One region of the Cupriavidus sp. 01T418 genome, then DNA from elsewhere that is predicted to be linked to it. Evidence: predicted binding sites of a transcription regulator. Region 1 holds the regulator's gene; each other region holds the start of a gene.
The links. Region 1 encodes FliA, which starts transcription of late flagellar genes. Its sites were predicted from a motif close to CTAAAGTTTNNNNNNNNNNNGCCGNTA; they were not measured.

Region 1 (7,497 bases):
CGAGGGTGCGCAACTGGCCCGCTGGGCGCGCTGGGCCGAGGCCGGCGAAGCGCAACTGCGCACGCTGCGCCATGCACTGGATCACCTGGGCCAGGGCGGGCAGGACGGCGGCAATGCATCCTCGCTGGCCGAGGTGCAAGCCTGCGCACGGCTGCTCGCCTTGCAGATGGCTGTCGCCGCGCTGCGGCTGGAGCACGGGTGCGATGACACCGTCGCGCCGTTCCTGGCAAGGCTGACCGGCCGCGCGCCTGCGCGCCAGACGCCCGGCTCCGTCGTGCTGGTGGAAGGCATCGGCCGTCTGCTGGCGCTGCTCGACGTGCTGGAAAACTACCCCGCCCGCAGCGGCCGCGCCATGCTATCCGATACCACCGAGGCCGCTGCCGAGACGTTCCACATGGGCGAAGCCGGCGACATGCTCGAAGCGAGCCTGCATGGCAGCCGCGTGTTGCAGACGCTGGCACAGGGAGAATAAGACGTGACTTCACTCGCCTCCGACCAGGCAGAAAGCCTGCGGCGCATGCTGGCGCCCCGCGCCACGCGCCGCATCGCGGTGGTCGCGAGCGATGCCGGTGCCGGCGCCACCACGGTGGCCCTGGGGCTGGCCAACGCACTCGCCATGCAAGGCGAGCGCGTGCTGCTCATCGATGAAGACCGCTTCGGCGCGCGCGCCACCCGCCTTGCCGGCGCCATGCCGGAAGGCACCCTGGCCGCCGTGCTGGGCGGCGCGGTGACGCTGGAAGCCGCGCTGGGCAAGCGCCCGGCCGGCGCCATCGCGGTACTGCCCGGCAGTCCACAGGCCAGTGGCGGGCTGCAGGCGCTGAATGGTTTCCGTACCGTGCTCAACGATGCCCGCAGCGACGCGGACGGCGGCCTGTCGCAGGTGGCCGGCACGGCGCACAACCTCATTGTGGTGCTGCGCGCGGAGCCGGCCTCGATCAAGGCCGCCTATGCCTGCATCAAGCGGCTCAATCACCTGTACGCATGCCGGCGCTTCCACCTGGTGATCAACGCTGCCGCCACGGACGCCGCCGCCAGTGCCGTGCTGGGCAACCTGGCACGCACCGCCAGCCAGTATCTCGGCGTCGAGGCGAGCCCCGCGGGCAGCCTGCCGTACGACCCGCTGGTGGAACGCAGCGCGGCGCTGGGCCGCTGCGTGGTCGAGTCCTTTCCCGCCGCGCCCGCCACCGCAGCGCTACGCCGCATTGCCACAGGCATTGCCAACTGGCCATTGCCCACCGATCCCCGTTCAACCCCGACGGCTCCGCTGACGCCGTCAGCCACGGCCCTGGCTTAAACGCCGGGGCCCGCAGCCAGGACTCACGAGAATTCCACCATGTACACGATTCAGGGAAAGCTCGAACAGACCGACACCGTGACGGCGCATGCGTCCCTGGTGCGTCGCATCGCCTTGCAACTGGCAGCCAAGCTGCCCGCCAGCGTGCAGCTCGGTGACTTGATCCAGGCTGGCATGATTGGCCTGCTCGACGCCGCCAAGCGCTACGAAGACACCCACGGGGCGCGTTTCGAGACCTATGCCAGCCAGCGCATCCGCGGCGCCATGCTCGACGAGGTGCGCGCCAACGACTGGCAGTCGCGCAGCCTTCGCCAGTACACCCGGCGCATCGAACGCACGGTGCGCGGCCTGGAGCAAACGCTGGGCCGCGCGCCGCTGGACTCCGAAGTGGCCCAGGCGCTTGAGCTGCCGCTGGACGAATACCAGACGCTGCTCAATGAAGTCTATGGCTGCCAGCTGCTGCACTACGAGGACTTCGAGCGCTCCGGCGAAGAAGACTTCCTGGACCGGCATCTGAGCGTCAGCGACGAAGGCAACCCCCTCACCCTGCTGATGGAAAGCGGCATGCGCGAGGCGCTGATCCGTGCCATCGAGCGCTTGCCTGAGCGCGAAAAGCTGGTGCTGTCGCTGTGCTATGACCAGGAGCTCAACCTGCGCGAGATCGGCGCGGTGCTGGAGGTGACGGAGTCGCGGGTTTGCCAGATTCGCAGCCAGGCGATTACGCGGCTTCGTTCGCAGTTGCGCGGCTTGCTATGAGCGGTTGGCGCCAGCGAGTTGCTGCCGCGATGATTGCCGCGGCCTGCTGTCCGGCCTGGGCGGCGCCCGGCGGTACGGCGCTGCATTCCTGGACGGCCTCGGTGAACGGGCCTGCGCTGTATGGCAGAGGGTTGCGCACGGTCTCTGCGCCGATTACGCCTGGCGGCTATTTGCAGCAGGCGGAGGGCGCGATTACCACCGTGCGGTGGCGCTATAGCTTTGCGAGTACGCCGCCGAACGGGTTGCAGGCCTATTTGTGCAATGCCCAGCGGTGTGTGTTGTTGCCGGGGACGGAAGGGCTTACCGAGGCGTTCAGCGGGGATGATGCGGCCAAGGGCTTTGTGTTTGCGTTTCAAGTGCCTGGCAGAGGGGCATTGGCGCCGGTCTTGATCGGGCAGTCGAATCAGGTTACGGTCAGCTTCAGGTGACCCGCGAGGTGACCCGCGAGAGCTGACCAACCGTCGGTTGGCTCCCCTCTCCCGCCCGCTGGGGCCACATCCGCAAACCATGCAAACCAGTTCAGCCGCTGGCCAGGCTGACGCCCTGCGGGCCGGTCTGGGTGCGTCCGTCGCGCCCGTACACCGTGGCCGTGTCGCCGCGCTGGCGCAGGACCTGGATGGCTTCGTCGGTATAGCCGCGCAGGGCTTCCACCACGGCTCCATTGAATTCATTGGCGTCGCGCGCTGTGCGCGCCGCGAGCACCAGGGACCTCCATGCGGCTTCGGTGCCCGGGTCGACATGCCTGCCGACCAGTTGCCCGCCGGCAGCGATGCGGATCCCGAGTGCACCCATCTGCGCTTCACGCGCGGTGGTGAGCGCGCCGAGCAAGCCAGCCAGTTCGACCTTGCGCTCGAGCGCAGCGGCAAGGGCCTGGTAGTCTCCCGTCTTGAGCAGCTTTCTTTCCTCGCCGAGCACAGCGGAGAATTCCCGCACCAGCTCGGTTTCCCGGCCCAGGTTCTGAATCAGGGACTGGCTCATGGTTTTTGCCTATCGTCTGTGGTCTGTGGCTGGCCTTGCGGCCCGGTTATCGCTGGCGGCGGCCGGAAGGCAGTCTGCCACCAGCGGGTTACGCCCCGCCGTTCAGCTCGCGCAGCGATGCGAGCAGCCCGTCGGCTATCTTGCTGGGGTCAATCTTGATGCGGCCTTCGGTGATTGCCTGGCGGATTTCGTCGACCTTGGCGGCATCGATGTCATTGTCCTGATCCTGGACCAGGCGCGAGCCGATGTCACGCACCTGGGTAGCCAGGGGGCTCATGAGCACGTCGGCCGTGACCGGGGCTGCGGCCGCTTGGGGAGCACCGGCGGCGGTACGGACGGCGCCGTCGGTGGCATCGCTTGGCCTCGACGAGGTGGTCTGATTGATCTTCACGGTGATTCCTTGCTGGGTTCCTCTGGCTTATCGGATGATTCAGGCAAAACTTTAGGGAGAACAAGTCTGGCGTTCGGGCCGGCATTGTCTCACGGGCCGTATGGCCGCCCCAGGCCGCCCCGGGCCGCCCCGGTCCTGGGCGCACCTGCCAGCGGTCTTGCCGCATGCGCATCTCGCCTGCCGTCCCCATCCTGCCTATTGTTGCAGCACCACCGTATCACCGCTGCGCACCAGCGCACTGACCACCTGTCCGTTCTTGAGCCGTACCTGCACGTTGCTGCCGACGGCGGCATCGGCCATTACCTTGCCCTCGCTGCTGAGCTGGAAGGAATCGCCTTCCACCGTCACCGTCACATTCTGCCCCTGCCGCACCGCGATCGATTTCTTCAGCAGGTCCGTCCGGATCGGCGAACCCGCCGCGATGCGGTTGGCCGCGACCGCGCCATTGACCTGGGCCGGGTCCGTCACCACGGCGCGCGGCAGGGTGGACAGGTCGCCCTGGCGCACCTCAAGCGCGGAAGCGTCGATCGATTCGCCGGGCATGAGGGCACGCGCCGCCACATAGTAGTCGGCTACGACGGACACGCGCGCCTGCAAATAGCGGGTCCATGGGCGTTCACCGCCGCAACGCACGCCCACCGACACGCGGCCCCAGGCCGAACTGCCAGGCGGCAGGAACGGTTCGGGGGAGGGGCAGTCCGGCGCCCGGCCGCCTGAGGGCGGCACGATCTGGATGCTTGCCTTGCCGGGCAGTCCGGCCGTCTGTTGTGCAAGAAACTGCTCAACCGCTACCCGCACCGGGTCTTCGGGAAAGGGCGCGGGCTGCGCCGCCAGGGCGCTGCCGGCCAGCATGCCGCCGGCGGTGAGCGCGCAAAGCAGGACGCGCGCCGCAGCGGCCCGGAAACGAGAATTCATTTGGGCATCCAGCAAGGAAGCTACGCGGTTCGCGCCGCGAATGCGCCAGCCACGTGTGTGAGAACGGATCCCATTGTAGGCAAGTACGCGTTCCCGCTCGGGGCGAAATGCGCGGGTTTTTTTGCTCTATTCATGCGATTGGCATGACGGCAGCGACCCTAAGATGGCACACCTGAAGAAGGTCGACCTTCGTTGTTCTCTCCTTCCAGCGAGACACAGACATGATTGACAGACTCGATGCGGCATTGCGCTTCCAGCAGGAAGCACTGAGCTTGCGGACCCAGCGGCAATCGGTGATTGCCTCCAATATCGCGCACGCAGACACTCCGGGCTACAAGGCACGTGACTTTGATTTCTCCAGCACGCTGGCGCAGACCGTGGATCGCGGCAAGCAGGCCGAGGGGGTGACGCTGACGACTACCTCCACGCGCCACCTGCCGGGCCAGGCGCCTTCCGCCGACAACCTGGATCTCGCCTATCGCATCCCGATGCAGTCGAGCATGGATGGCAATACCGTGGAAATGGACACCGAGCGCATCGCTTTTGCCGACAACGCGGTGCACTTCGAATCTGGCCTCACCATCATGAGCGCAAAGATCAAGACCATGCTGTCGGCCGTCCAGCAATGAGCACACCATGTCATCACTGAATATCTTCGAGGTTGCCGGCTCGGCCATGGCCGCGCAATCGCAGCGCATGAACGTGACGGCCTCCAACCTGGCCAATGCGGACAGCGCGGTGACGCCGAACGGCCAGCCGTACCGTGCCAAGCAAGTCGTATTCGGACTCGCGCCAACACCGGGCCAGAGCGATGTCGGCGGCGTGCAGGTGGAGGGGGTGGTGGAAGACGCATCGCCGCCGCGCATGGTCTACAACCCTACGCATCCGCTTGCCAATGCAAATGGCTACGTAACGATGCCCAACGTCAACCCGGTGGAGGAGATGGTCAACATGATCTCGGCCTCGCGCTCCTACCAGGCCAACGTGGAAGTGCTGAACACAGCCAAGAACATGATGCTCAAGACGCTGACCATCGGTCAGTAACCCGGAATACGAAAATGACCACGACTTCTTCCGTCAACGGCAACACCACCCCGGCAGGGATCAACGATGCGCTGAAGGGCGGCAGCGCCAGCGCGTCCGATCTACAGAACAGCTTCCTGACGATGCTGGTGACGCAGATGAACAACCAGGATCCGCTCAACCCCATGGATAACTCGCAACTGACCTCGCAGCTCGCGCAGATCAGCCAGGTGAGCTCCATGCAGACCATGAACGCCACGCTGAACTCGCTGCTGAGCCAGGTCAGCGCGGGGCGCGCGATGGATTCGGCGGCACTGATCGGCCGCACGGTGATGGTGCCGGGCAGCAGCGTGAGCGTTGCGAGCGGTGTTCCCTCGAAGATCGGCGTCGACCTGCCTTCGGCCGCGGATTCCGTATCCGTGAGCGTGCTCGACCAGGCCGGCAACACGGTACGCACGATCAACCTGCAAGGCCAGTCCGCCGGCGTGCAGGACATCACCTGGGACGGCAGGAACGATGCCGGTGCCGCGGTGGCCGACGGCACCTACACCTTCAAGGTGACGGCTACCGCCAATGGCACGGACGTCAAGCCCGTGGCCCTCGTCTACGGCGTGGTGCAGAGCATCAGCGGCGATTCGACCGGTGTGCTGGTGGGGTTGGGCAGTGGGTCCACAGCGAACGTCAATGATGTTCGCCGCATCCTTTAATCACCCGGGCTGACGCAAGGCTCGCCGGCTCTTCACGAACCAAAGTAACAAGGGGAAAATCATGGGTTTCGGTCAAGGGGTAAGCGGCATTAACGCCGCAGCCGCCAATCTGGATGTGATTGGCAACAATATCGCCAACGCCAACACCGTTGGCTACAAGCAATCCACCGCGCAGTTCGCCGACGTCTACGCCGGGACCAAGATCGGCCTGGGTACCAGCGTGAACTCGGTGGTGCAGTCGTTCAGCCAGGGCAATATCGAGGCGAGCGGCAGCTCGCTCGATGTGGCGATTACCAATGGCATGGGCTTCTACCGCATGGTCAGCGCCGACGGCTCGGTCTTCTACTCGCGCAATGGCCAGTTCCAGAAGCAGGCCGATGGCAGCCTGACCAACGCGCAGGGCCTGAAGCTGACCGGCTACCCGGCAGGCGTGGTCGGCGGTGGCGGCGTGAGGCCGCAGCCGCTGGTGATTTCCAATGCCCAGATGCAGCCCAGGGCGACCACCACAACCAGCGCGCAGTTCAACCTGGACTCGGGCAGCACCGTACCGGCCACCGCCTTCGCGAGCGCCCCGGGCGCCTTGCCGACGGCGAGCATGTTCAACTACAGCACCGGTATCACGGTCTACGACTCGCTGGGCAACGCGCAGCAGTTGACCGCCTACTTCAGCAAGCAGGCTGCCGGCCCCGGCACCGCTGCCGGTGGCTCCGACTGGCATTTGAACATTACCGATGCAGCGGGCAACGTGGTTAGCGGCCCGGCCGGCGCGCCCGCCCCGATCGCCATGCAATTCAGCTCCAGCGGCCTGCTGACTTCGCCGACGCCCGCCGCGCTGGCCAGCTTCACCCTGCCGGCGGCCAATGGCGCGGCGGCAGTGACCTCCACGCTCGACCTGTCCGGCACGACCCAGTTCGGCGCCGCCAACGATACCAAGTCGCTCGTCCAGAACGGTTATACGTCGGGCAGCCTGCTGGGCTTCGCCATGCAACCGGACGGCACCATCCTCGGCAGCTATTCGAACCAGCAGACGCAGAGCCTGGGCCAGGTCGTGCTGGCTGGCTTCGGCAACGTGCAGGGCCTGCAGCCCGAGGGCAACAACGTATGGGCCGCGACCGGCGCGTCGGGCCAGGAACTGATTGCCGCACCCGGTGGCAGCCTCGGCCAGCTCAAGTCCAACGCGGTGGAGGGCTCCAACGTGGACCTGTCGGGCCAGCTGGTCAACCTGATCGTGGCACAGCGCAACTACCAGGCCAACGCGCAGACCATCAAGGCGCAGGATACGGTCATGCAGACCCTGGTTAACCTATGACCGGCGCTGTGACCGGCGCCGTCGGCACGATGCGCTGCAACTGAGGGCCCGCCATGGACCGCATGATCTACACCGCCCTGTCGGGCGCCAAGCAGACACTCGACCAGCAGGCCGCGGTGTCAAA
Region 2 (7,497 bases), on a different contig from region 1:
GCGTTTCCCACGGCGCGCCGCGCAACCAGTTCGCCGGCAAGGAAGGCCTGCTTGCCGCGATTGCCGCCGACGGTTTCCGTGAGCTGGTGGCAACGCGGCAAGCCCGGCTGTCTGACGAGATGACGGCCGAAGCCAGGCTGCTCACCGTCATGGACGGCTATATCGAGTTCGCCGTCAAGCACCCCGCCCTGTTCTATCTGATGTTCGGTCCGCAGATCGTGGGCAAGGAGAACTACCCCGAACTGCTGGAAGCGGGCAGTGCGTCTTACCAGCTCCTGTTTGGCGCAGTACAGGACTACTTCACTGAAAACGGCCTGGCGCAACAATTCGACGACATGATGGTGCGCTGCGCATGGTCCGCCATGCATGGCGTCAGCATGTTCTTCAGCGCCAGGCCCACCGGGCCTGGCGCACGCCCGAAGGTGACGCTGGCGCAGTGGCGGCAGGCCGTGCAAGAGTTCGTCCTGACAGGACTGCTGGCTGCCGGCAAGGCAAAGGCCGCTGCCAGCGCTGCGGCCGCCGCGAAGCCGAAGACACGCCGGGCCGCCGCGGGTTCATAGCAGGCCCGCCGGGGTCCCTGCGTCAGCGCGCGGCCGCCAGCGGGCTTGCCGGCGATTCCGCGCGCGGATCGCCGGCCGCATCATCGTGCGGGGCCTTGCAGGGCAGCGAATTACCGTGCCAACACGTCCCGGATCGTATCCGCCAGATCCTTCGCCAGGAACTTCGACACATAAGCATCGGCCCCGACCTTGCGCACGTGGTCTTCACTGGCGGTGCCCGACAGCGAGGAGTGAATCACCACGGGAATCGACTTGAAGCGCGCATCCGCCTTGATCTTGCGGGTCAGCGTGAAGCCGTCCATCTCGGGCATTTCCAGGTCGGTCAGCACCATGGCGATCTCGTCCTGCACGGTCCTGCCGTTGGCGGCGGCGTGGTCGGCGATCTCGCTCAGCTGCTGCCAGGCTTCCTGGCCGGTCTTGGTCATCAGCACCGGCACGCCCATGGCCTTGAGGCCCTGCTCGATCAGGCTGCGGGCAAAGGCGGAATCGTCGGCGGCCAGGATCTTGGTGCCGGGGCGCAGCGTCACCTGCGGCCCGACGGTCTTGGGATCGACTTCGGGCTGGCGTGTCGGCAGCACATCGCGCAGGATCTGCTCGACGTCGAGCACCTGTACCAGGCGCGGGTTGTCGGAATCGGTATCCAGCTTGGCGATGCTGGTCACCTTGTCGCCCTTGACGCTGGTTTCGGCCGAAACCACCTGGTTCCACTCCAGGCGCACGATCTCGTCCACCGCTTCCACCGCGAAACCCTGGGTGGAACGCGCGTATTCAGTCACCAGCAGGATGTTGAGGCCGCTGCGCGGCGTGCACCCGACCAGCTTGGGCAGGTCGATCACCGGGATCACCTGGCCACGGATATCTGCCATGCCCAGCATGGCAGGGCCGCCGCCCACCACGGTGGTGACCTGCGGCATTACCAGGATCTCCCGGACCTTGAAGACGTTGATGCCGAACAGTTCGCTGCGCGCGGACTGGTCGGACTCGCCCAGTCGGAACAACAGCAACTCGAACTGATTGTTGTTGGTCAGGTTGGTCCGTTCGTCGATGTCTCTCATCGAACTGCTCATAGGCTTCCTTTGTCGCCGCGCGGTGTTGATCGTTTCGCCGGGCCTGTCTGCCCTGCGCGACCCCGGCGCGGAGTCGCTGCATTGACGGGCCACTGCTCTGGCTAACGGCCAATCCTCGGGGAAATTTAGCGGCAAAGTGGCATCGGGCACGCGATTTGCCGCTTCACCCCGCTAAAGTGCGGGATACGGCTGGCGGCGGACCCGCGCGCATTGGCACCCTGGCGATCTTGTGATCACCAGCACACTCGCGCCGGCCGCACTCAAGCTCATGTACTCAAGCGCACGTACAACAGTCGATTCGCAAGCCGATTTACACGAACTAAGCAGCCGCTTAAAATGCCCAAGCCAGCGCCGGCGACATTGCATATGACCGGGCGGCCATGATCTTATCGGCGCTTCTGGGGACGCGCGCCGGCTAACCGCCCTCCTCGCCATGTCTTCGAACAGTACGACGCGCGCCGCCCCGGATTCCGGGGAACACCTGCAAGGCAGCATCAGCCGGCGCATTGTCGCCATCGTTTTCTTCAACTTCATTGCCTACCTGAGCGTTGGCCTGCCGCTGGCGGTGGTGCCCGGTTTCGTGCATGGCGACCTTGGCTATGGCACGGTCGTGGCCGGGCTGGCGGTCAGCATCCAGTATCTGGCGACGCTGCTGAGCCGGGCTTACGCGGGCACCCTGTGCGACCTGCAAGGCCCGAAGGAATCGGTCACGCTCGGGCTCGTACTCTGTGCCGGCAGCGGCCTGCTGGCGGTGTTGTCCAGCCTGTTCGTGCATACCGGCTGGCTCAGCCTGGCCTGGCTGTTCGCCGGCCGGCTGGTGCTCGGCGCGGGCGAGAGCCTGGTCACCACCGGCACCATCGCCTGGGGCATCGGCGACGTCGGCTCCCGCCACACCGGCAAGGTGATCTCCTGGAATGGCATGACAACCTACGGCGCGCTGGCGCTGGGCGCGCCGCTCGGCGTGCTGCTCGACGCCCGCTGGGGCCTTGCCTCGCTGGGCATCGTCACCGCCGTCATGTCCGTCGCCGCGTTTGCGCTGGCGCGACGCAAGCCGGCCGTACCCACGGTGAAGGGCGCGCGCATGCCGTTTCGCACCGTGTTCCGCCACATGACGCCGTTCGGCCTGTGCCTGGCGCTGGGCTCGGTGGGCTTCGGCGCCATCACCGCCTTTGTGACGCTGTACTACGCCAGCCACGGCTGGAACCACGCCGCGCTGGCGCTGACCAGCCTGGGCGTGAGCTTTGTGCTGGCGCGCCTGCTGCTGGCGGACAGCATCGGCCGCTTTGGCGGCTATCCGGTGGCGCTGTGCGCCTTTGCCGTGGAGGCCACCGGGCTGGCGCTGATCTGGCTGGCGCAGGGGCCCACGCAGGCGCTGGCGGGCGCCGCGGTAACCGGATTTGGCTTTGCGCTGGTGTTCCCGTCGCTGGGCATGGAGGCGGTCAAGCTGGTGCCGGCGAGCAACCGCGGCTCGGCGCTCGGCGCCTATGCGCTCTTTCTCGATCTCTCGCTGGGACTGACCGGCCCGGTGGCCGGCGTGATCGCCAGCCATGCGGGCTATGGCTCCGTGTTCCTGTTCTCGGCCGTGGCGGCGCTGGCTGGGCTGGGTCTGAGCCAGGTGCTGGCGGCACGGGCTCGGCGCTCGGCCTGACTATTCTTAATTTTCCGGTGTTTTCAAATAATTCCGATCGATATTCAGCCAATTAACATCCATTCATCCGTTAAATGCCGCAAATCGCGCGTAATGGGCGATTTTGGGCGGTTTTCGCTTGACCCACTCAACTCGAGTCGCTACAGTACGCGGGTTATTAATTTCAGGGCTTACCCAGTGGGCACTTGTTCCGACGACAGTAGTCGATCCAGGATCGGCACCTCCGCCTGACCGGAGCCCGGTAGCCCCCCAGCGACCGTGCCCCGCTTGCGGCACGGTGCTATCGAGGCCGGACGTCCTGTCCCGCCTCTGTTCTTGAATACGGCTTCATTCCTCTGACCGCGCATGCGTTGCAGCACGCCGCTGCCTGCGCTTGCCCGTGTCCAGTACAAGACTCACCGGTTCGTCCTGCCTGTTACAGGAGTTCTTATGGTGTGGCACGAATTCGCCCTGCGCTTGCTTGAAGCGCTAGCGCTGGGTGCGTGTATTGGTACCGAACGGCAGTTGCGCCAGCGTATGGCGGGGCTGCGCACCAATGCGCTGGTCGCCGCCGGCGCTGCCTTGTTCGTTTCGGTATCTGCTTTTACCTTCGATCCGCAGGGCCATGCGCGCATTGCCGCGCAGGTCGTCTCCGGCATCGGTTTTCTCGGCGCCGGCGTGATCATGCGTGACGGCCTGAACGTGCGCGGCCTGAATACCGCCGCCACGCTGTGGTGTTCTGCCGCGGTGGGCGTGCTCGCCGGCCTTGGTCACGCTGCCGAGGCCGCGATCGGCACCGCCTGCATCCTGTGCGCCAATTTTGGCCTGCGCATGCTGGGCCAGCGCATCAACCGCGGCGGCGTGTCCATCACCACGGAAGTGGAAATGGTCTACCGCATCACCACGGTCTGCACGGCGCAGGAAGAGATTCATGTGCGCGGCCTGCTGTTGCATGCGCTGACGGAGATGCCCGCCTTGCTGCTGCAATCGCTGCACAGCGAGGACACCCCCAGCGGCGGCCACATTGAAGTCCGTGCCGATGTGCTGGCGGCGCCCGGCAATGAAAGCAAGCTGGAGCAGATCGTCAGCCGCATCAGCATGGAGAAAAGCGTTTCCCTCGTGCGCTGGGCCATTCCGGCCGGCGCGCTCGAATAACCCCAAGGAGAGGGAAAGGAGCTGGATATGCGTTTTTTCAACGGGATGCTCCCCCAGGCCCTCACCCGCCGTACCGCCCAGGCGGGCCGCGGCGCGGCCACCCAGCTGTTCCAGGTGGTACTGCTTTGCAAGGACGAACATGGCGCCAGGCTGGAGCAGCAGCTTCGCCATGAACTGGCCGCACGCGATTTGCAGCTGCAGAGCTTGCGCACGCGGCAGAGCGAGCGGCGCGAACTGGTCGAGATGCGCGTGCTGGTGCACTGCCAGCCCGGCGGCCGGCCCGGCATGGTCAAGCTGGTGCAACGCCTGGGCCTGGAACCCCTGGTCCGCGCGGTGCGCTGGGAAACCGTTCCGCAGCCCGAACGTGCGCTCGCGGCGGCCTGAGCCTCGCCGACCCACCGATTCAAACCGATTGCCAGAGGAAGGACGCCAGCGCTGGAAGCAGCGCTGGCGTCGCGACAGATTGCGCCCGAGCTGCATCAGCCCCGGGGCGCGAGATGGCTTATCACGCCGTGATGTCGATATTCTGTCCAAGGTGAGGCGGATTGCTGGGAGCGACGCTCACTTGCGGCACCGATGCCAGCAGGGATGCCACGTTCTGTGCCTGCAGGTCGAGCGACTTGCGCAGCATCATGACCGGCACCGGATTGGAATCCGCGTTGCTCGCCGCGCTGACGAGGGATGTGTCCATGGGTCAATTTTCCTGGTTGTGTGGTAACTAGGTTGAAGTTGGGATGGATGTTGAAACCTGCAGGAAGACGTTCCCGCCTGCATCCAGTGTTGTCGGCGCTTCAGCCCGAAACCTTTAGCGCGGCAGTACGGCGACCGGCACGGCGGATGCGAAGCGGCCCCATTTGCCATTGGCGGCAATGTGGGTGTTCGGCTGGCTAGCGCTGCCTGCGTTACCATGTCGGCGTACGTTTCGCGTTGCGCATGCCTGCGCTTCATCGCATCCTCGCTGCACCCACGCCGCGCCATCACCGCCGCCACACCCAATCGCCATGACCTCCGCACTACTGCTTGAAAATATCCATGACACCGCCGTCGAGCGCTTCAGGGAAGCCCAAGTCACCGTGGAGCGCCGCACCGGCGCGCTCGCGGGCGACGAACTGCATCGCGCCCCCGCAGCGCACCAGATGCTTGGCATCCGCTCGGCCACGCACCTGGGTGCCGCTGAAATCGAGGCGGCCAAACACCTGCTGGCCATCGGCTGCTTCTGCATCGGCACCTCGCAGGTAGACCTGGACGCCGCGGCCCGCGCCGGCATGCCGGTGTTCAACGCGCCGTTCTCGAATACGCGCTCGGTGGCCGAACTGGTCATCGCGGAGGCGATCCTGCTGTTGCGCAGGGTGCCGGAGAAGAACACGCTGGCGCACGCCGGCAAATGGGCGAAGGGCGCCAGCGGATCGTTCGAGGCGCGCGGCAAGACCATCGCCATCATCGGCTACGGCAATATCGGCTCGCAGGTTGGCGTGCTGGCCGAGGCCATGGGCATGCGCGTGGTGTACTACGATGTGCAGGCCAGGCTGTCGCTCGGCTCGGCGCGCGCGGCGCGCTCGCTGGTGGATGCGGTGTCGCACGCCGACATCGTGACGCTGCACGTGCCGGCCACCGCGCAGACCAGGAAGATGATCGATGCCGAGGTGCTCGGCCAGTTCCGGCGCGGCGCAATCCTGATCAATGCCTCGCGCGGCACGGTGGTGGACATCGACGCGCTGCGCGCGGCGTGCGACGCGGGCCACATCGCCGGCCTGGCGATCGATGTGTTCCCCGCAGAGCCCAAGACCAATGCGGACCGCTTCACCAGCCCGCTGCAAGGCGTGCCCAACGCGATCCTGACGCCGCATATCGGCGGCAGCACCGAGGAGGCGCAGGAGAACATCGGCACCGAAGTCGCCACCAAGCTGATCGCCTTCCTGCGCACCGGCGACACCATCGGTGCGGTGAATTTCCCCGAGGTCAGCCCTGGCCCGCTGACGTCGCCGGCGCGGCTGCTCAACGTGCACGGCAATGCGCCGGGCGCGCTCGCCGCACTCAACACGCTGCTGGCGCGCGACGGGGTCAACATCGTGGCCCAGCACCTGCAAACCCGTGGCCAGACAGGCTATGTGGTGACCGACCTGGACAAGGTCCCGTCGCCGGATCTGATTGCCGCGCTGGACACGGAACCGGCCTTTATCCGCTGCCGCACCCTGCTGAACCCGCTGGCCTGATCCGGCGTCGCCGCACCCGACGGCAATAACGGCAGCGGCGGCCAGCCGTTGCCGTCAACTCACCCGGAAGTGCTCCACCGACTGGCCCGCGTTCACTGCGCGCACCAGCCACGCCGGCATGGGGCCTTCGCCATCCCACACCTGTCCCTCGGCATTGCGATAGCGGCGTGCGGGAGCGGCAGCGGGCGGCTGCGAAGACGCCGTTGCCGGTGACGGCGCCGCGGGTGCCAGTGCTGCCGGCGCGGATGCCAGCGCCGACCCGGCAACTGGTGCGGGTTTCACGGTAGCCCCTGCTCGCGACGCGGGCACGGACATCGTTGCCCGCGCGGGCAATGGCACTGCTGCCGGGGCAGGGGCAGGGGCAATTGCCGGCACCGGACTTGGCGCGGGCATCGTCGCCCGTGCCGATACAGGAGTCGATACAGGAGTCGATACAGGTGCCGATACAGGTGCCGATGCGGGCGCCGCCACGGGCGTTGCGGCTGGGATAGCTGCCGGCACTTGTACTGGCAAGGGATCTCCGGCCGGCAACCATTTGCGCGCTGCCGCCCTGCGCGATGGCTTCGGCGCAACCGCCGGCGGTGCCGTGACCGGTCCGGCAGGCAACAGCGGGGGCGCCAATACCGGGGCCTCTGCCACCGCGGCCACCGCCGGCACCGCAGGCGCCGGCGCCACCCCTACCCTTTCGAAACAACCTGCCGCCTCAAGTTCATCCATGGAGATGCCGAGCCGCTCTATCTGGACGCGAATCCAGATAATGGCAGCGACTTTCTTGACGTCGGCGGGAACTGAAGAAGGCATGGCGGAAGACACAATAAAAACAGATGGAAGAGGCGGGAGAACCGTCGAAAATGCGGCGCCGGATGTACACCGGT
Region 3 (7,497 bases), on a different contig from region 1:
AGATCGGAGCCAATCTGAGCTGGAATGCTGGAGCGCTGGGCGCCCTATCGACCAGCGTGGTGCGGGAGATCTACTTCCAGGGCGCGCCGGGCGACAGCATCACGCTCGGCTGGAACAAGTCGTGGCACGGCATTACGGTCAACGTCGGGCTGGCGCACCGCAGAAGTCGCCTCACGCCGTTGAATATTCAGAACCCGCAGGCGGGACTGGTACAAGTGCCAGGCAGCAACTATGCCTATATAAATCTCACCGTTCCGCTCGGGGTCAACACCAACAGCCGCACCTTCATGGAAACCAACGACAAGGTGACGCGTATGGGCACATCGGTTGATCAGCGTGTGAATGAATTCATGGGTTATCGCATCGCGGTGCAGGGAGGCGGCAGTCCCGGAAGCAGCCGCACGAGCACTGTGTCAGCCTACGCGACCCCTCTCTACACAAGCCTGTCTCTGGGATGGAGCCACTCGCACAGCTATGACAGCTACTACGGCGAAGCTAGCGGATCGGTCGTGGCGACCGGCGACGGGGTGGGGCTAACGCCTTATACCGCGCAGGACAGCTTTGCCACGGTCAGGACCGGCAATGTGACGGGCGCACGCGTCGAGACGCCACAGGGCCCCGTGTGGTCGGGCCCGAACGGGTTGGCGGCGATCCCGGCGCTCCCCCCATACCGAGAGTCGCGCATCGAAGTGTCGGGCCACACATTGCCGCTGAACGTGGACATCAACAATGGCCTGCAGGTGGTGCAGGTCAGCCGCGGCGCGGTGCTGAAGCTGGATGCCGGCATGAAGCGGGTGCAGCGCCTGATGCTGACCGTGCGGCTGCCCGACGGTACCCTCCTGCCAGCTGGATCGACGGTGTTCAGAGGCGACGAATTCTTTACCGCCGCGGCAGCTGAGGGCAAGGTGCTGGTGACTGGACTCGAGCCTGGGGACGAACTATCGATCGAGCTGGCCGACGGCAAGCGCTGCACGATCGGTTCCATCCAAGCCGCGCCAGCGACCGGCGACAATGTATTTGAAGCCGCCTCGGCGCGGTGCAACTGGAGCCAATGATGGTGCGAAGGAATAACCTGCGGCAATTTGCCCGACCGGCAGGCGGCTGGCAAGGAGCCGTGGTGATGACTTGCGCGCTCGGGCTTCCCGGATTGGCAAGCGCGACATGCACAGTCACTTTTGTGCCGGTCTACGTCGACTTCGGTACGGTGAACTACACCGAGTTGGGCGCGCCGGGTGTGAGCGCCCCAGGCTATCAACAGGTCGGTCAGCCACACAACGGCACGCTCACTGTGAACTGCAATCCCGCGATCGTAACAGCCCGCTTCCAGTTCTCCGGTGTCGTGAGCGCAGGTAACAAGCTGCTCCGGTGGGATGCGAACGGCAAGGCCGGCGCCATGCGCCTGCGAATTGCCAAGGCCACGGTCGGCGCGACTCCGGTCGACATGATCTCCAATGTGCAGAACACACCAGCGCCGGTAGTGGACGTGACTGAGGCGAACGAAGTCGTGCAACTGGATCTATCCAAAGCGGGAGCATCCGCCTCGCTCATCGTGCTGAGCGTTCAGGCAACGGGCTTCGTGCCCAGCGGATTCATGCCAGACAGCAAGATCACTTTCACCGTCACTCCAAGAGTGACGTTGCAATAGACTTTCGTTTCGACTTCTCCCCCTGCGCTCCCCGGCGGGGGGAGCGATCTTCCGCTCTGGTGTGACCTGATAGCGTTCAGGTGTCCACCAGAATTTTAGGTGGATGTCATGCTTCCTTGTCTATTGCCTTCGCTCGAAAATGGTTCACCGTGTTCTGCTTATCTTCTATGGCATGAATCAGACAATTCGCAGACTGCAGAAGCTAATCAGACACCGAGCAACTCATTGCATTCGTTCAATCCAATGATGGCGAGCCCTGGCGTGATCGGAAGAACGGGCACAACAAGTCCGACATGCCTGATTTAATAGGAACGTTGCTTCAAAACTTGAATCAAGAAAATTTGACCACGCCTTCATAGGCTTGTTCACATCTCAGCGAATCCAACCCAGTTTCAATTCATCGAATAATTCGCTACAAATCTAAATATTTTCCGGATCCCAGCCGATATCTCACTCAGCGGCGGCACTTTCCGTCAAGCATGGCGGAGCGGCCAACGTTGCAGCAACATCAGATCATTCAACTTTCTTTAAAGGAGTCAGACCATGTCCATGGTAATCAATACCAATACGGTGTCCCTGATGACGCAGAACAGCCTGAACTCGTCGCAAGCGTCGCTGAACTCCGCGATCCAGCGACTGTCCTCGGGCATGCGTATCAACAGCGCCAAGGATGACGCCGCCGGCCAGGCGATCGCCAACCGTTTCACCTCCAACATCAACGGCCTGGCACAAGCACAGCGCAACGCCAACGACGGTATCTCGCTCGCCCAAACCACGGAAGGCGCGCTGAACGAAGTCAACAACAACCTGCAAGCGATCCGTACCCTGTCAGTGCAAGCCGCTACGGGCAGCAACTCGGTGAGCGATCTACAATCGATCCAGGACGAAATCACCCAGCGTCTGGCTGAAATCGACCGTACTTCGCAACAGACCGACTTCAACGGCGTCAAGGTGCTCTCGTCCAGTGCTACCGCGCTGAACGTGCAAGTTGGCGCGCAAGACGGTCAGCGAATCTCGATCGACTTGCAGGAAATCAGCTCGAGGACCCTGGGCATGACCGGTTTCACGGTGGCCAAGAACGCGCTGAGCACCAGCGGCGCTATCACCACGGTTGCCGCTGCCACCGGCACCGCACCGGTTGCCGTCAACCTGACCTCGGCTGCCAACACGCTGTCCGCCGTCGTCGGCTCGACCGTCAGCGCCAGCTCCCTGACGCTGAACAACGTGCTGGATTCCGCTGGCAACGCCACCAACAACTACGTGGTCAAGTACGGCAACGACAGCTACGCTGCCTCGATTGACGACGCCACCGGCGCCGTCACGCTGAACACGGTCAATCTGACGGTAGGCGATGCCGCCAATGGTAACACCGGCAACACCGTCACCGGCCAGCTGATCAAGGTCGGTGCTGACACCAACGGCACTGCTGTCGCCTACGTCAGCCAGGGAGGCAACAACTACGCGCTTTCGGCAGGTACGCAAACCGGCGCCCAGGCCAACGGCGGCGCGACGACCACGGCCGTCACCGACGCAACCGCCATCGAACTGAGCACCAGCGGCACCACCACTGCCACCGCCCAGTTCACCGGTTCGGGCAGCACCAACCCACTATCCACGATCGACAATGCGCTGGCCACGGTCGACAAGCTGCGCAGCTTGCTGGGTGCCGTACAGAACCGCTTCGACTCGGCCATCACAAACCTGGGCTCGGCGGTGACGAACCTGTCGGCTTCGCGCTCGCGCATCCAGGACGCTGACTACGCGCTGGAAGTCTCGGCCATGTCGCGCGCCCAGATCCTGCAACAAGCGGGCACCTCTGTGCTGGCTCAGGCCAACCAGTCGAGCCAAGGCGTGCTGTCGCTGCTGCGTTAATCCCGCAAGGAGTCGTCATACCGTAAGACGACTAAACTCGCCCGCGATCAGATTTCCTCTGATCGCAGGCACCCTCTTTTCTACCGTAAAAAGCCGTCGTCGCAGGAATCGTTTTTTCATGATCCGAGAAATGCTCTTCGCTGCAATGTTCTCCGGGGCGGCATTCGCTGCGCAGGCACAGTCCGCCAGCTTCTCCATGGCGGCGACCATTGCGCCGTCCCCTTGCACCATTTCTTTCGGCGGCGGTGGGGTGATTGACTTTGGAAGCCTTTCCAGAGAGTCCCTCACGATATTCACAACCGACTTCTACTCCGTCGCCAGACAGCAGATGTCAATGGCAGTGACCTGTCCAGCGCCTACCAAATTCGCATTGGCCTTTACCGACAACCGGGATGGCACTGCCACCGGCACTCCTGGAACTATTCTCGATGCGGCCTTTGGTCTAGGAACCTATCACGGCCAAAACATTGGCAGCGTGAGCTTCCACACAGGGCGGCTTCAGATCAGAACAACTGCAGGGGGAGTGCTTCAGGCCCCGGCTACTAGCTTGCTGGGGGTCGGCGCACGCTCGACCAGTACCTGGCTGGAAAGGGTGACCACCTCCCGCAATTACTTTCGGCAGACCATGTTTCGGAAGGGCGCGTCCCTCGCCTACGCCGCAAGTGCCAACGCGAGGGCCCCTGACGCCCTAACTGAAGTCTCTGGTGACGTGATCGTGGATGTGTATCTAAGCAGGCCCGTGGTGGATACCGCCACGTCCAGCATCCCGTTGGACGGATCGGGGACGATGACGCTGATTCTGTTGTGAGCCCAGATAGCGCTGAAGAACCTGGACATCAAGCCGCTGCCGCTGCACACGCGCATCTGAGACGTGCCCTCTGCCGCCGCTCATTCGCATGGAGCCCAAGTCGCGCAAATTCGCGGTTGCTGCAGGTTCCCTGAGATACGCTGAAGCACCTGGAGGACTAGCAGCCCGAAGGCAAGCAGAGGTATCTCCACCTCAATGGCTTCGAACGCCGGACATTCTCGATATGACCAGAGGCGCGCGCTCCAGTACCTGCAGGCACCGGACACCGAACCGTTCAACGGCTATTGTCAGCTGAGACCTGTGGCGACGCCCGGCCGACGTAGGAAAATCGCTTCACGAGTGTATGCCCGACAGGCACCGATTCGTTCCAGACCTTCAATGTCCGCGTGCTCAGTGGCAGGTCGTCCCGCTCGTAAAGCCGCGTGTAGACCACCACCGGTTCATTCGATTCGTCCTCTCGCGCGAGCCCAAGTGCTCTCCCGCATTGCCTCAACAACATACATTGTTTCGCTCTTTGATGTTGTGTACGCATCGAACCGATATCGCCTCTCAGTCCGGCTGCGGCGTCATGCGAAGATACGGACGCGGCGCCGTGTAGCCCTTCGGGAATTTCTGCCTGATCACTTCCTCGTCCATCAGCGACGGCACGATCACCACATCGTCGCCGTGCTTCCAGTTGCCCGGAGTGGCGACCTGATAGTTATCGGTGAGTTGCAGCGAATCGATCACGCGCAGCACTTCGTCGAAGTTACGGCCGGTGCTTGCCGGATACGTAATCATCAGACGCACCTTCTTCTTCGGATCGATAACGAAGAGCGAGCGGACCGTGAGCGTCTCCTCCGCGTTCACGTGGATCATGTCGTAAAGCTCCGACACCTTGCGATCGCCATCGGCCAGAATCGGAAAGTCGACGTTTGCGGCCTGCGTCTCATTGATATCCTTGATCCATTCCTTGTGCGACTCGGCGCTATCGACCGACAGCGCAATCGTCTTTACATTGCGCTTTTCGAATTGACCCGCGAGCCTGGCCGTCAGACCCAGCTCGGTCGTGCAGACAGGCGTGAAGTCCGCCGGATGGGAGAACAGCACGCCCCAGCTGTCGCCCAGCCATTCGTGGAAACCAATGCGGCCGATACTCGAATCCTGCTCGAAGTCAGGGGCCATGTCGCCAAGACGAAGACTCATGATGCAACTCCTAGAGGAGGAAGTAGAAGACTACTTCCGGTTTTCTATGACATGCAGGAATTCATTGCGCGGCTGCATGTTGTGGCTGAATTCGCCCGCGTAGCACTGGGTGACGACCCGCTCGTCACCGCGCCGGTTCTCGCCCAACAGCAGGCATAGTTGCTCGGTTTCAATCAGGCAGGCAGCACCGCGAGCGAGGCCATGTGTGATGAGCGTGTTCGTGATCTCATTCGTTATCCATTCCTGATAAGTGTAGCGATGACTGATGGTATCGATCATCCGCGCGATGCGGCCAAAGCCGTGCAGTCGCCCGTTAGGAAGATAGGCGACATGCGCCACACCACGGAACGGCAGCAGGTGATGCGGGCACACGCCGTGCACCGCAATGTTGCGAATGACTACCATATCGCGACGGGGGTCTTCGAAGCCCGCGCCGAGTACTTCCGCTGGGTCTGCATCGTAACCATCAAGCATGCGCCTTTGCCATAGTTCACGTACGCGCTGCGAGGTCCTGAGCGTATGTACCGGGTCGATGGAGATACCGCTGGCTTCCAGCAGATCTGTCACCGCCCGCTCGAACGCGACCGCATTGAATTCCCGCACGCGCCGAAGGCCAGGGCCAGTTTCGGGAGACTCGGAAGGAAACGGATGAATGGGGTCATACTGATCTGCGAAAGACATCAAGCCTCCAGAGTGCGACGGGGAGCGCTCTACTTTCCAGGCGTCTGGCGCACGATATGCCTACTACCCACACGCTCGGCCATGCCGTTTGACTCCCTTGCGTCCCGCGCGGGATTTACCAGTTCGGCCCAAAAAAAATATTAACGTATCTAGAATAAGCAGAGGCTCGCCACATGGGTATAGAACGCACTCGAATTTGTGGGAAATTTCCGCCCGACGTTGGGCGCTCCGTATGCCGACTTCATCAACAAGAGTCGCCCCCTGATCTGGCGATCGCTCACGGCGGGATGGCACGACGATCGCGGCGAAGCATGGCCACGGACCAACTCAGGCAACCGATCTCGGCGCGATGGAGTCGGCGCTGCCGTCAGAAAGTCATTTTTCTAGACCTTCTATACCATTTATATTTTCTACTATAAGAGCTGGTAAACTCCAAACCTACCAGACGTGCGTACCCATGAAAATGGTAAGAATTCGATTTTAATGCAAAGATTTCCGTCGACTTTGTCACGTTGACTGGTGCGCAGCGGAAGATCTAGCGATGCAAAATACGAAAACGCTCTATCACGGTCATCTGCTCCCGGCTGCGCCCATCAGCCAGGCAGTGCAGCCGGTAATCATCCTGATGCGAGACGTGCGGCTCGATTCCGATCTGGTGTTCGACGCTGAGGTGGCTGGCACTCTACCGTGCCTGAGTCTCTGTTGCGCAATTCAATGGCCTCACTGTCCTTGCCCGGATTGACGTCATGTCCCGGGGGGAATCCGACAGCACTGCGTTGACGCCCAGGCAAGCCGCGGCGTGGTAGTCCTCAGCGCCATTCACGCCAATGGCTACGATGTTGACCGCGCCTTTCGAACGAACGCATTTGACGGCGAATGGCGTCCACAATTTCGCAGTGACAGTGGAGAGTCCTTCACCGAGCGTAAAGGTCTCAACGAGTTGGACATTGCGGCGGTACTCAAACGCGACCCAGCTTCCGGGCTCTGGCGGCGCATGGCATTCCCCTGCCAGTGCTCCGGCTGCAAGGCGCTGGCGCGTGTCATCGCGTGACTCAAAAAGGCGCGCCCGCTTGTAAGCGGAGAATGCAGTTTGGTATGCCGCGTCGGTGGAATAAATCAGCACGCGATTCCAGGCATTGAGCTCGTCCAGTGTCTTGGCGACCGCCTGTGCCTGTGCCTTGGCAGGCAAGGCCTTCATATCAAGGATGACCGGCATTGTCTCAGGGATGACTGTCAGAGCCTGTCTCAGAGAGGGGATCGGCTGCGGTTGACTCCGATAGGGGAACGTCTTGGTTCCATCCGCCCT
Region 4 (7,497 bases), on a different contig from region 1:
ACGCAAGGAAGCAGAACTCGCGCGTATTCAGGCCGAGAAGGAACGCGCCAAGGCGGTCCAGGCGGCTACGACGGCGCGCACGGCGGCCACCGAGAAGCAATGGTAAGCGCGGGGAGGGTAGAATAATGGGGCTATTTGGCCGGAAGAGTGAAGGCGGCGTACTGGATGTCATTCGCTGCGATGAAGAAGCCTATCTGATTTGGAAGTGGCGCCCGAGCGGCGAGGCCGGGAGCACACACAAGGAGAACTCCATCCGCTGGGGCAGCAGCCTGCGCGTGAAGGATGGCGAGGTGGCTGTCTTCGTATATAAGCAGCCGGATGGAGTGTTCCAGGATTTTATTGAAGGGCCGTTCGACGACACCATTAAGACGGCAAACTTTCCTGTGATCTCAAAGATCATCGGCCTGGCGTACGCGGGGCAGTCTCCCTTTCAGGCCGAGGTATATTTTATTAACCTCTCCGGCAATATCAGGCTGCCTTTCGGTGTGCCCTATTTTGATGTCTTCGACACTCGTTTCCAGGACTTTCCGGTACGCGTGGGAACGCGCGGCTCGCTGATCTTCAACATCACCGACTACCGGGCGTTCATCAAGCTGCACCGGCTGATCAACTTTGACATCGAAAAATTTCGCGTACTGGTGCGCGACGCGGTAGTCAAGTACGTCAAGGGCATCATCGCCAATGCTCCGGCCGACAACGGCATCCCGGTCCTTCAAATCGAGAGAAAACTGCTCGAGATCAATGACCTGATCACGCCGCGTATCGACAAGGCCTTTCGCGAAGACTTTGGCGTGAACCTGCTGCGCCTGGACCTGGATACGATCGAGGTTGACAAGGACACCGAGGAGTATCGCCAACTGCGCAGCGTTACGGCCGATCTGGAGATCGCGATGCGCCAAAAGCAGAACGCGATCAATATCCGGAACCTGGAAGCTACGCAGGCGCTCAATGAAGAAAACATGAGCGAGACGCTGCGTATCCAGCGCGAGGAAACCGCGCGATTCCAACGACTGCAGACCGAGTCGCAGCACCTTGCCGCGCACCAGATCAACCAGCAGACCAGTGTGCTACGGACCGCCGCGGACAACCTCGGCAGCATGAGTTCGATGAATCCGAGTGGTGGTGGTGGCGCTGGCGGATTCAACCCGGTTGGGATGATGACTGGATTGGCCGTAGGCGGCGCGATGGGCGGCCAGATGGCCAATATGATGAACATCGCGGGACAGAATATTCAGCAGCCCGCGATGTCGCCACCCCCGCTGCCGCAGGTCCAGTATAACGTCAGTGTGCATGGTCAAAGCACCGGTCCGTTCAATCTTCAGCAACTACAGGGCATGATGCAGGCCGGGCAATTGACGCGCGATACATACGTCTGGAAGCCCGGGATGGTGAACTGGGATCACGCTGCCAACATGACCGATCTGGCGCCAGTGTTTGCCGCGGCATTTCCACCGCCGCCACCGCCGCCGCCCCCGCCACAACCCGCGCAATGAACGAGGCGACCTGTCATGAACGATGAAAATTTCTATTCGATCAACAAACTGGTCGAGTTTGGCCTGGGGCTGGCCGTGGCGCAGCAGATGGTAGGCGCAATGAACCATGCGCTGCGTAACACATATATTCCCGGACCGCAAAGCGCTCCACCAGGAATGCACGCAAATGTTTACTACGTGATCCTCGACGGCAAGCAGGCGGGGCCGTTCAGTGATCAGGAGATGGCGCGGCTGATTACGGAAGGAAGGATTCGGAAGGACTCTTACGTTTGGCGGCCAGGCCTCCCCAAATGGGAGGCCGTCGAGAATGTAGCCGATGTACTACGGTTGGTTGCGCTGGCGCCCCCGCCTTTTCGCTCGGAGGAGAAGTCGTGAGAGTTCACCCCGTCAATCTACTGATTGCTACTGTCATTGGCGCTCTGCTGACGTACGGTATCACCAGTATCGACGCAAATGCCATGAAGGGAACTACTGCCATTGGCGGCTTTATCTTTCTTGCCGCCACGCTCGGCACGGCGATTGGCGTCACATTTGAGAATGGCCGCGCGGGTGTCAATCTGCGTGTGTTGTCAATTGTGTTCTTTGTGGCGGCGTTTTCGCTGAACATGGTGTTTGCGATGTTTTCGCTCTCGCAAACGAGCTATATCATTGTCAGTGGCATTTGTTTTCTCTTGTTTGTGCTGATTGCCAACGCCGTCTACAGTTCGAGGCAATAATTGGCGAAGGAGCCTCTCCCCCGAACGCGTATGACGAGGAGGGATCCAACAACTGCTGCCCCGCCGTATTGCTGCGCACGTAGCCTCTGGCTAACACTTCCCCGTGCCGGGTGTGTAAGGGACCTGCACCCTCAAGTGAGTGCGCCCTGCCGGGCGCACCCCAAAAAAAAAGCGCCGCACACGAAAGCATGCAGCGCTACCGAAGGAGGGCCGACGGATTAGGCCTTCCTGCGAAATACCCCCCGGATAGAGAGCGGTACATGACTACTGTAGCGAGTCGCCGTGCGCTGGACTTCCGGCAATTTCCGAAAGTACAACGAGAAATTTCTGCAAATTGAAGGGCGAGACTGGCGCGTTTCCTGGCGCCGGTCGTCAAGCACCCGAATGGCGAACAAAAAAAGCTGCCGGTGGCTAGCCGGCAGCTTTTGGTTTGCCGCCCCGCACGGCGACCTGAGCGCGCCATCGGGCACCACGAAATTCAAACCAGAGCGATGCGATCCTCCACCAGCCGGATCTGGCCGCCCGGCTTGTCCTCCATGATCTTCATCGACTTCTGCCCGATATGCAGGCTGACTCCGCCATGGATGCGCCGGCTCACCTCGATAACGGCCTCGGGAGACGGCCGCAGCTTTTCAGCCAGCTTGGCCAGCCTGGCATTGAGCTCGATCGAGTCACGGGTGAGCTTGAACAGCGTGGCGCGCGCCTTCTCGCGCAGGTCGCCAACAGCCTTCTCGGGATGCTTGGCGAAGAAGCTGACCAGTTGCTGCACCTTGCCCTGCTCGGTTTCCAGTTGTTGGCGCCGGGCCTCGGCCTCGGCCTTCTCCGCCTCGGCATAGGGATTGGTGCCGACCTGCACGATGGTGACGGCGCCGGCGGCGGCGCCAAGGACGGCGGTACGCACGGCAAGCTGGGCCCGGCAGCGCCCGCCGGTGATATTGCCCTGGCCGCCCTTGGGGCTGCCCGCGACGATGCTGTGCCCGGCCGCGACATCACTTTGGTGGATGCCGCTTTCCACCTTGACCTCGGTGCCGGCCTCCACCACCGCACTCTCGATAAAACGGGCATGCAGCGAGCCCTTGCAACGCACCCGCGCCTCCGCGGTGGCGCTTTCGCTGCCCTGGTACGTGCCCTCGGCCTTGCCGATGATGCCGCCCTTCACCACCACATTGCCGCCCGCCTCGACATGGGCGGCCTCGATGGTGCCGGTGACGATCACGTCGCCGGTCACGCGCACGGTCATGCCGGTCTTGATATCGCCGTTGACGCGCAGCGTGCCGTCGAGGTCGACGTTGCCGGAGTGCATGTCCACCGCCTCGACATCGACCACCGGGCTCACGCTGGCGCCCTGCGCCGACAGGGCCGGCGAGCCTGAGATTGCCGCCAGCAGCACTTCCGGATCCGACGGATCGGGGGCTACACCGGTCAGGCCGTCCGCGAAGGGCGGATCCGCGGCTGGCACGGCCGCCATGACCTTGCCGAAGACATCGACGCCGTCGGTGCCCTGGCGGGCCGGGATACGCCGCATCAGCGGCGTGCCGGGATTGACCAGCAACAGGCTACCCAAGTCGCGCAGGTCGATGCGGCCGCTCTCGTCCTCGGCCACCAGCGGTTTGCGCGGCGCCAGCAGGCTTTCGAAGCGTGCCGGCGTGCCGGGCTGCGGGGCGCGTCCCGCGGCAATCTCCAGCCCGTCGCAAAGGCCCGCCTCGAGCGCGCCCCGCAGGGCTTCCCGGTCGGGCTCCGCGGCGATGCCGCGCTCCGCCAGCGCGGTGCGGATATCGTCCCGCGTGACCGCGCGGCCGCCTTGCGGCGGCAGCAGGTTCAGCCGCACGCTCAGATTGTCGCTGCTGACGCTGAGTTCGAAGTAGCCGTCCGTCAGTTCGCCGATCCAGGCCTCGATCGGCGTGCCTTCGGTAGCCCGCTGGCATTGCGCGAGAAAGGTGTCGATCGCGGCGCTGTCCAGCCTGGCCTCGGCCCAGCCGCCGCCGGCGAGTGCCTCTTGCAGGACCGTGCGATCCGGCGGCAGCCAGCCCGGCGTGACGGCGAATGCCGCGCGCAGCTGGCGCGTGCTTTCGTCCAGGCTGACCTGCACGCCTGTGGCTACTGTGTCTTGTCCCCGTTTTTCCATTCTGCTTTTCCCCTGATGGATCGTGTCCGCGCGGCGCGCCTGGATTGGCGCGGCCATCTTGTGCTGGAGCCTGCCGGGCAGGTCCTTGGGCCGGGTTGTCCTTTGCGCGCCGAAGGATCCATGCCCTTTTCGGCGAACACAATACCATCGGCCGTTTTGCGGAAAACTTGAGCCGGAGCATGGCGCCAGCGCTGACGAACCAGCCCCCGGCCCACTGCCAGCGGCCGAAAAATGTACACTTCTGCCCATCGACGAAACACCGTGCGGCAATGCAAAAGGATCAGAGATGATTGTGCGAGACCGCCCATCGGGACTGAGACTGTTCCTGGCCTTGCGAGGCTCGATCCTGCCCCGCATCTGGCGCGTGCTGCTGGTGAACTTCCTGGTGGCCGTTGGCGTCACGCTCAGCCACGGTGCGTTCTTCCAGCACAAGGTCACGCTCACTGCCATTCCTTTCACCCTGATCGGCTTGCCGCTGGCCATCTTCCTGGGCTTTCGCAATACCGCCGCCTACGACCGCTTCTGGGAAGGGCGCAAACTGTGGGGCGACCTAGTGGTACGCAGCCAGAACCTGGCCCGGCAATGCCTCGGCCTGATCGCCGACGCCACGCCGGATCAGGCTGGCCCAGCCCCGGCCGGGCTGGAAGATGTACGGGTCCGCATGATTTCCCGTGCCATCGCTTATGCGTACGCGCTGCGCAACCGCCTGCGCGGCACCAGCGCGGACGCCGGACTGGCACCCTCCTGGCTGCGCCCCCCCGAGCTGGCGGAACTGCGACGCAGCACCAACGCGCCGGCCGCGCTGATGATGCGCATGGGCGAGGATCTGGGCCTGTGCGTGCGGCAGGGCCGCCTGGATCCTTGCCTGGCCGCCGGCATCGACGGCACCTTGTCGGGCATGGCGGCCGACGCGGTGGCCTGCGATCGCATCCGCACCACGCCCATCCCTTTCTCGTACACGCTGCTGCTGCATCGCACGGCGTATCTGTACTGTTTCCTGCTGCCGTTCGGGCTGGTCGATACCATCGGCTTCGTCACGCCCATCGTGGTGGCCATCGTGGCCTACACTTTCTTCGGCCTCGATGCACTGGGCGACGAACTGGAAGAGCCGTTCGGCACCAGCCCCAACAATCTGGCGCTGGACGCGCTGTGCCGCACCATCGAGATCGGCATGAAGGAAGCGCTGGGCGAAACGGTGCTGCCGCCGCCTCTCGTTCCGGTGGATTACAGCCTGCTGTAACGTGCCAATGGCGTGCAGTTGGCGTGGCATTGCCCGCCACGCCGGAAATACGCCGATTACGCCACTCACCCCAGCCGGGCGCGACTTTCGGTAAACTGCCGCTGTACCGGCGCAGCGTCGTCCGGCTTTGGCGCACGCCGCACCGCGTCTCACCGATTTTCCCAGGTTCGAAACATCCCAGATGGCCCAGAAGTCCCCGGCGTCCAAGACGCCCGCCGCACCGGCGCCCAGTCCCCACGAAATCCGTCCCGGCCAGTCGATCGAGCTGCTCAAGGCGCTACATATCCTGACGCGCGAAGGCAAGATGAACCAGGACAGCCGCCGCAAGCTCAAGCAGGTCTACCACCTGTTCCAGTTCATCGAGCCGCTGCTGCAGGATCTCAAGCAGGATCACCCCGACGTGACGCTGGTCGACCACGGCGCCGGCAAGTCCTACCTGGGCTTTATCCTGTATGACCTGTTCTTCAAGGAACAACTCGACCAGTCGCACATCTACGGCATCGAGACGCGTGAGGAACTGGTAAGCAGTTCGCAAGAACTCGCCAGCCGGCTGGGCTTCAAGGGCATGTCGTTCCTGAACCTGTCGGTGGCGGATTCGATCACCTCGCCGCAGCTGCCGTCCACCATCGATATCGTCACCGCCCTGCACGCCTGCAACACGGCCACGGACGACGCGATCCGCTTCGCGCTGGAAAAGCGCGCCAGGTACATCGTGGTGGTGCCCTGCTGCCAGGCCGAAGTGGCCGGCGTGCTGCGCAGGAACAAGGGCAAGCTGCTGGCGGGCAATCCGCTCACCGAGATCTGGCGCCATCCGCTGCACACGCGCGAATTCGGCAGCCAGGTCACCAATGTGCTGCGCTGCCTGCAACTGGAGGCGCACGGCTACCAGGTCAGCGTGACCGAACTGGTGGGCTGGGAGCACTCGATGAAGAACGAACTGATCATTGCGCAGTACAAGGACCTGCCGCGCCGCCGTCCGGCCGAGCGGCTGCATGAAGTGCTGCGCACGCTGGGGCTGGAAGAGATGGAGGAGCGCTTTTACACGCAGGAGCCGGCCGCTGCCGGCTGACGCTGCCTTGCGCCATGGCCTCGGCGCTGCCGTGGCGGATCAACGCGCCGCTTCGACGGCGCGTTTTTTTATTGTTCGCCGCCCTCGGCCATCAGCTTGCGCCAACCGTCGTGGCCAATCCGGCGCATGGTCGCCTCGTTGCGTTCGTAGATTTCCGCCGCATCGGGATATGCCTCCACGGCGCGCGCAATGCTGTCCTCGCGCAACAGGTGCAGGATCGGGTAAGGCGCCCGGTTGGTATAGTTCTCGATATCGTCCGGCTCGCTGCCTGCGAACACATAGTCCGGATGGAAGCTGGCGATCTGCAGCATGCCCGCCAGGCGCATGCTCTTGAGCAAACGCTCGGCGAAGTAGAGGAAATCGTTGTAATCGAGGAAATCCGCCAGCGCGTGCGGCACGATCAGCAAGGTGGTGTCGATCTCGGCGGGATCGGCGTCGGCGAGCGTGCGCATCTCGGCTTCGAGATCGGCCAGCACGCCCTCCGTGCCGGTGGCCTCGCACACCGCGTAGCGGATCTGCCGCTTCACGTGCACTGCCTTGGCGAAGGGACACAGGTTGAGGCCGATCACCGCGCGCTCCAGCCATTGCTGGGTGGCGTGCATGACGGACTGGGCGGATGGCGAAGCGGAAGACATGGCGATGGCGGACTGCGCTAAACGGCTATTCTAGCGCCCGCAGCTGCCGCCTAGCGGTGCGGCCCATGGATCTGCCGCGCCAGTGCCTCGGCCTGGCGCATGGCCCCGTCGCGCTCGGCTGCGCTCAGCTTGCCGCAGACGTACTCCAGGTTGACGGTATCAAGGTCGGTGACATGGCGATCGCCGGACAGCACGATGACCTTGCGCCACATGCAGGCC

Region 2: AC1DQ3_RS12165 (YjfB family protein) is a predicted target of FliA. The motif match lies at 5,191-5,217, and genes of this name have one in related genera.
Region 3: AC1DQ3_RS17090 (FliC/FljB family flagellin) is a predicted target of FliA. The motif match lies at 2,067-2,093, and genes of this name have one in related genera.
Region 4: AC1DQ3_RS02420 (DUF342 domain-containing protein) is a predicted target of FliA. The motif match lies at 4,480-4,506, and genes of this name have one in related genera.

What each region holds. Positions count from the first base shown of each region.
Region 1 covers NZ_JBFTQG010000023.1:20,806-28,302, reverse strand. Annotated here, with positions in the region: gene flhF (flagellar biosynthesis protein FlhF) at 1-472, shown strand, start outside; gene AC1DQ3_RS21380 (MinD/ParA family ATP-binding protein) at 476-1,294, shown strand; gene AC1DQ3_RS21375 (RNA polymerase sigma factor FliA) at 1,334-2,050, shown strand; gene AC1DQ3_RS21370 (flagellar protein FlhE) at 2,080-2,478, shown strand; gene AC1DQ3_RS21365 (flagella synthesis protein FlgN) at 2,570-3,028, opposite strand; gene flgM (flagellar biosynthesis anti-sigma factor FlgM) at 3,117-3,419, opposite strand; gene flgA (flagellar basal body P-ring formation chaperone FlgA) at 3,615-4,334, opposite strand; gene flgB (flagellar basal body rod protein FlgB) at 4,556-4,963, shown strand; gene flgC (flagellar basal body rod protein FlgC) at 4,971-5,378, shown strand; gene AC1DQ3_RS21340 (flagellar hook assembly protein FlgD) at 5,393-6,064, shown strand; gene flgE (flagellar hook protein FlgE) at 6,126-7,373, shown strand; gene flgF (flagellar basal-body rod protein FlgF) at 7,427-7,497, shown strand, end outside.
Region 2 covers NZ_JBFTQG010000008.1:190,145-197,641, reverse strand. Annotated here, with positions in the region: gene AC1DQ3_RS12190 (TetR/AcrR family transcriptional regulator) at 1-560, shown strand, start outside; gene AC1DQ3_RS12185 (chemotaxis protein) at 671-1,627, opposite strand; gene AC1DQ3_RS12180 (MFS transporter) at 2,061-3,275, shown strand; gene AC1DQ3_RS12175 (MgtC/SapB family protein) at 3,708-4,409, shown strand; gene AC1DQ3_RS12170 (hypothetical protein) at 4,437-4,793, shown strand; gene AC1DQ3_RS12165 (YjfB family protein) at 4,915-5,100, opposite strand; gene serA (phosphoglycerate dehydrogenase) at 5,411-6,622, shown strand; gene AC1DQ3_RS12155 (H-NS family nucleoid-associated regulatory protein) at 6,677-6,904, opposite strand.
Region 3 covers NZ_JBFTQG010000015.1:85,515-93,011, reverse strand. Annotated here, with positions in the region: gene AC1DQ3_RS17100 (fimbria/pilus outer membrane usher protein) at 1-1,055, shown strand, start outside; gene AC1DQ3_RS17095 (hypothetical protein) at 1,121-1,645, shown strand; gene AC1DQ3_RS17090 (FliC/FljB family flagellin) at 2,189-3,517, shown strand; gene AC1DQ3_RS17085 (DUF1120 domain-containing protein) at 3,636-4,325, shown strand; gene AC1DQ3_RS17080 (DUF1653 domain-containing protein) at 4,600-4,824, opposite strand; gene AC1DQ3_RS17075 (peroxiredoxin) at 4,875-5,510, opposite strand; gene folE (GTP cyclohydrolase I FolE) at 5,541-6,191, opposite strand; gene AC1DQ3_RS17065 (glycerophosphodiester phosphodiesterase family protein) at 6,874-7,497, opposite strand, start outside.
Region 4 covers NZ_JBFTQG010000002.1:81,669-89,165, reverse strand. Annotated here, with positions in the region: gene AC1DQ3_RS02440 (hypothetical protein) at 1-106, shown strand, start outside; gene AC1DQ3_RS02435 (SPFH domain-containing protein) at 126-1,493, shown strand; gene AC1DQ3_RS02430 (DUF4339 domain-containing protein) at 1,509-1,868, shown strand; gene AC1DQ3_RS02425 (hypothetical protein) at 1,865-2,209, shown strand; gene AC1DQ3_RS02420 (DUF342 domain-containing protein) at 2,688-4,334, opposite strand; gene AC1DQ3_RS02415 (bestrophin family protein) at 4,621-5,574, shown strand; gene AC1DQ3_RS02410 (class I SAM-dependent methyltransferase) at 5,756-6,643, shown strand; gene AC1DQ3_RS02405 (DUF1415 domain-containing protein) at 6,712-7,278, opposite strand; gene AC1DQ3_RS02400 (hypothetical protein) at 7,329-7,497, opposite strand, start outside.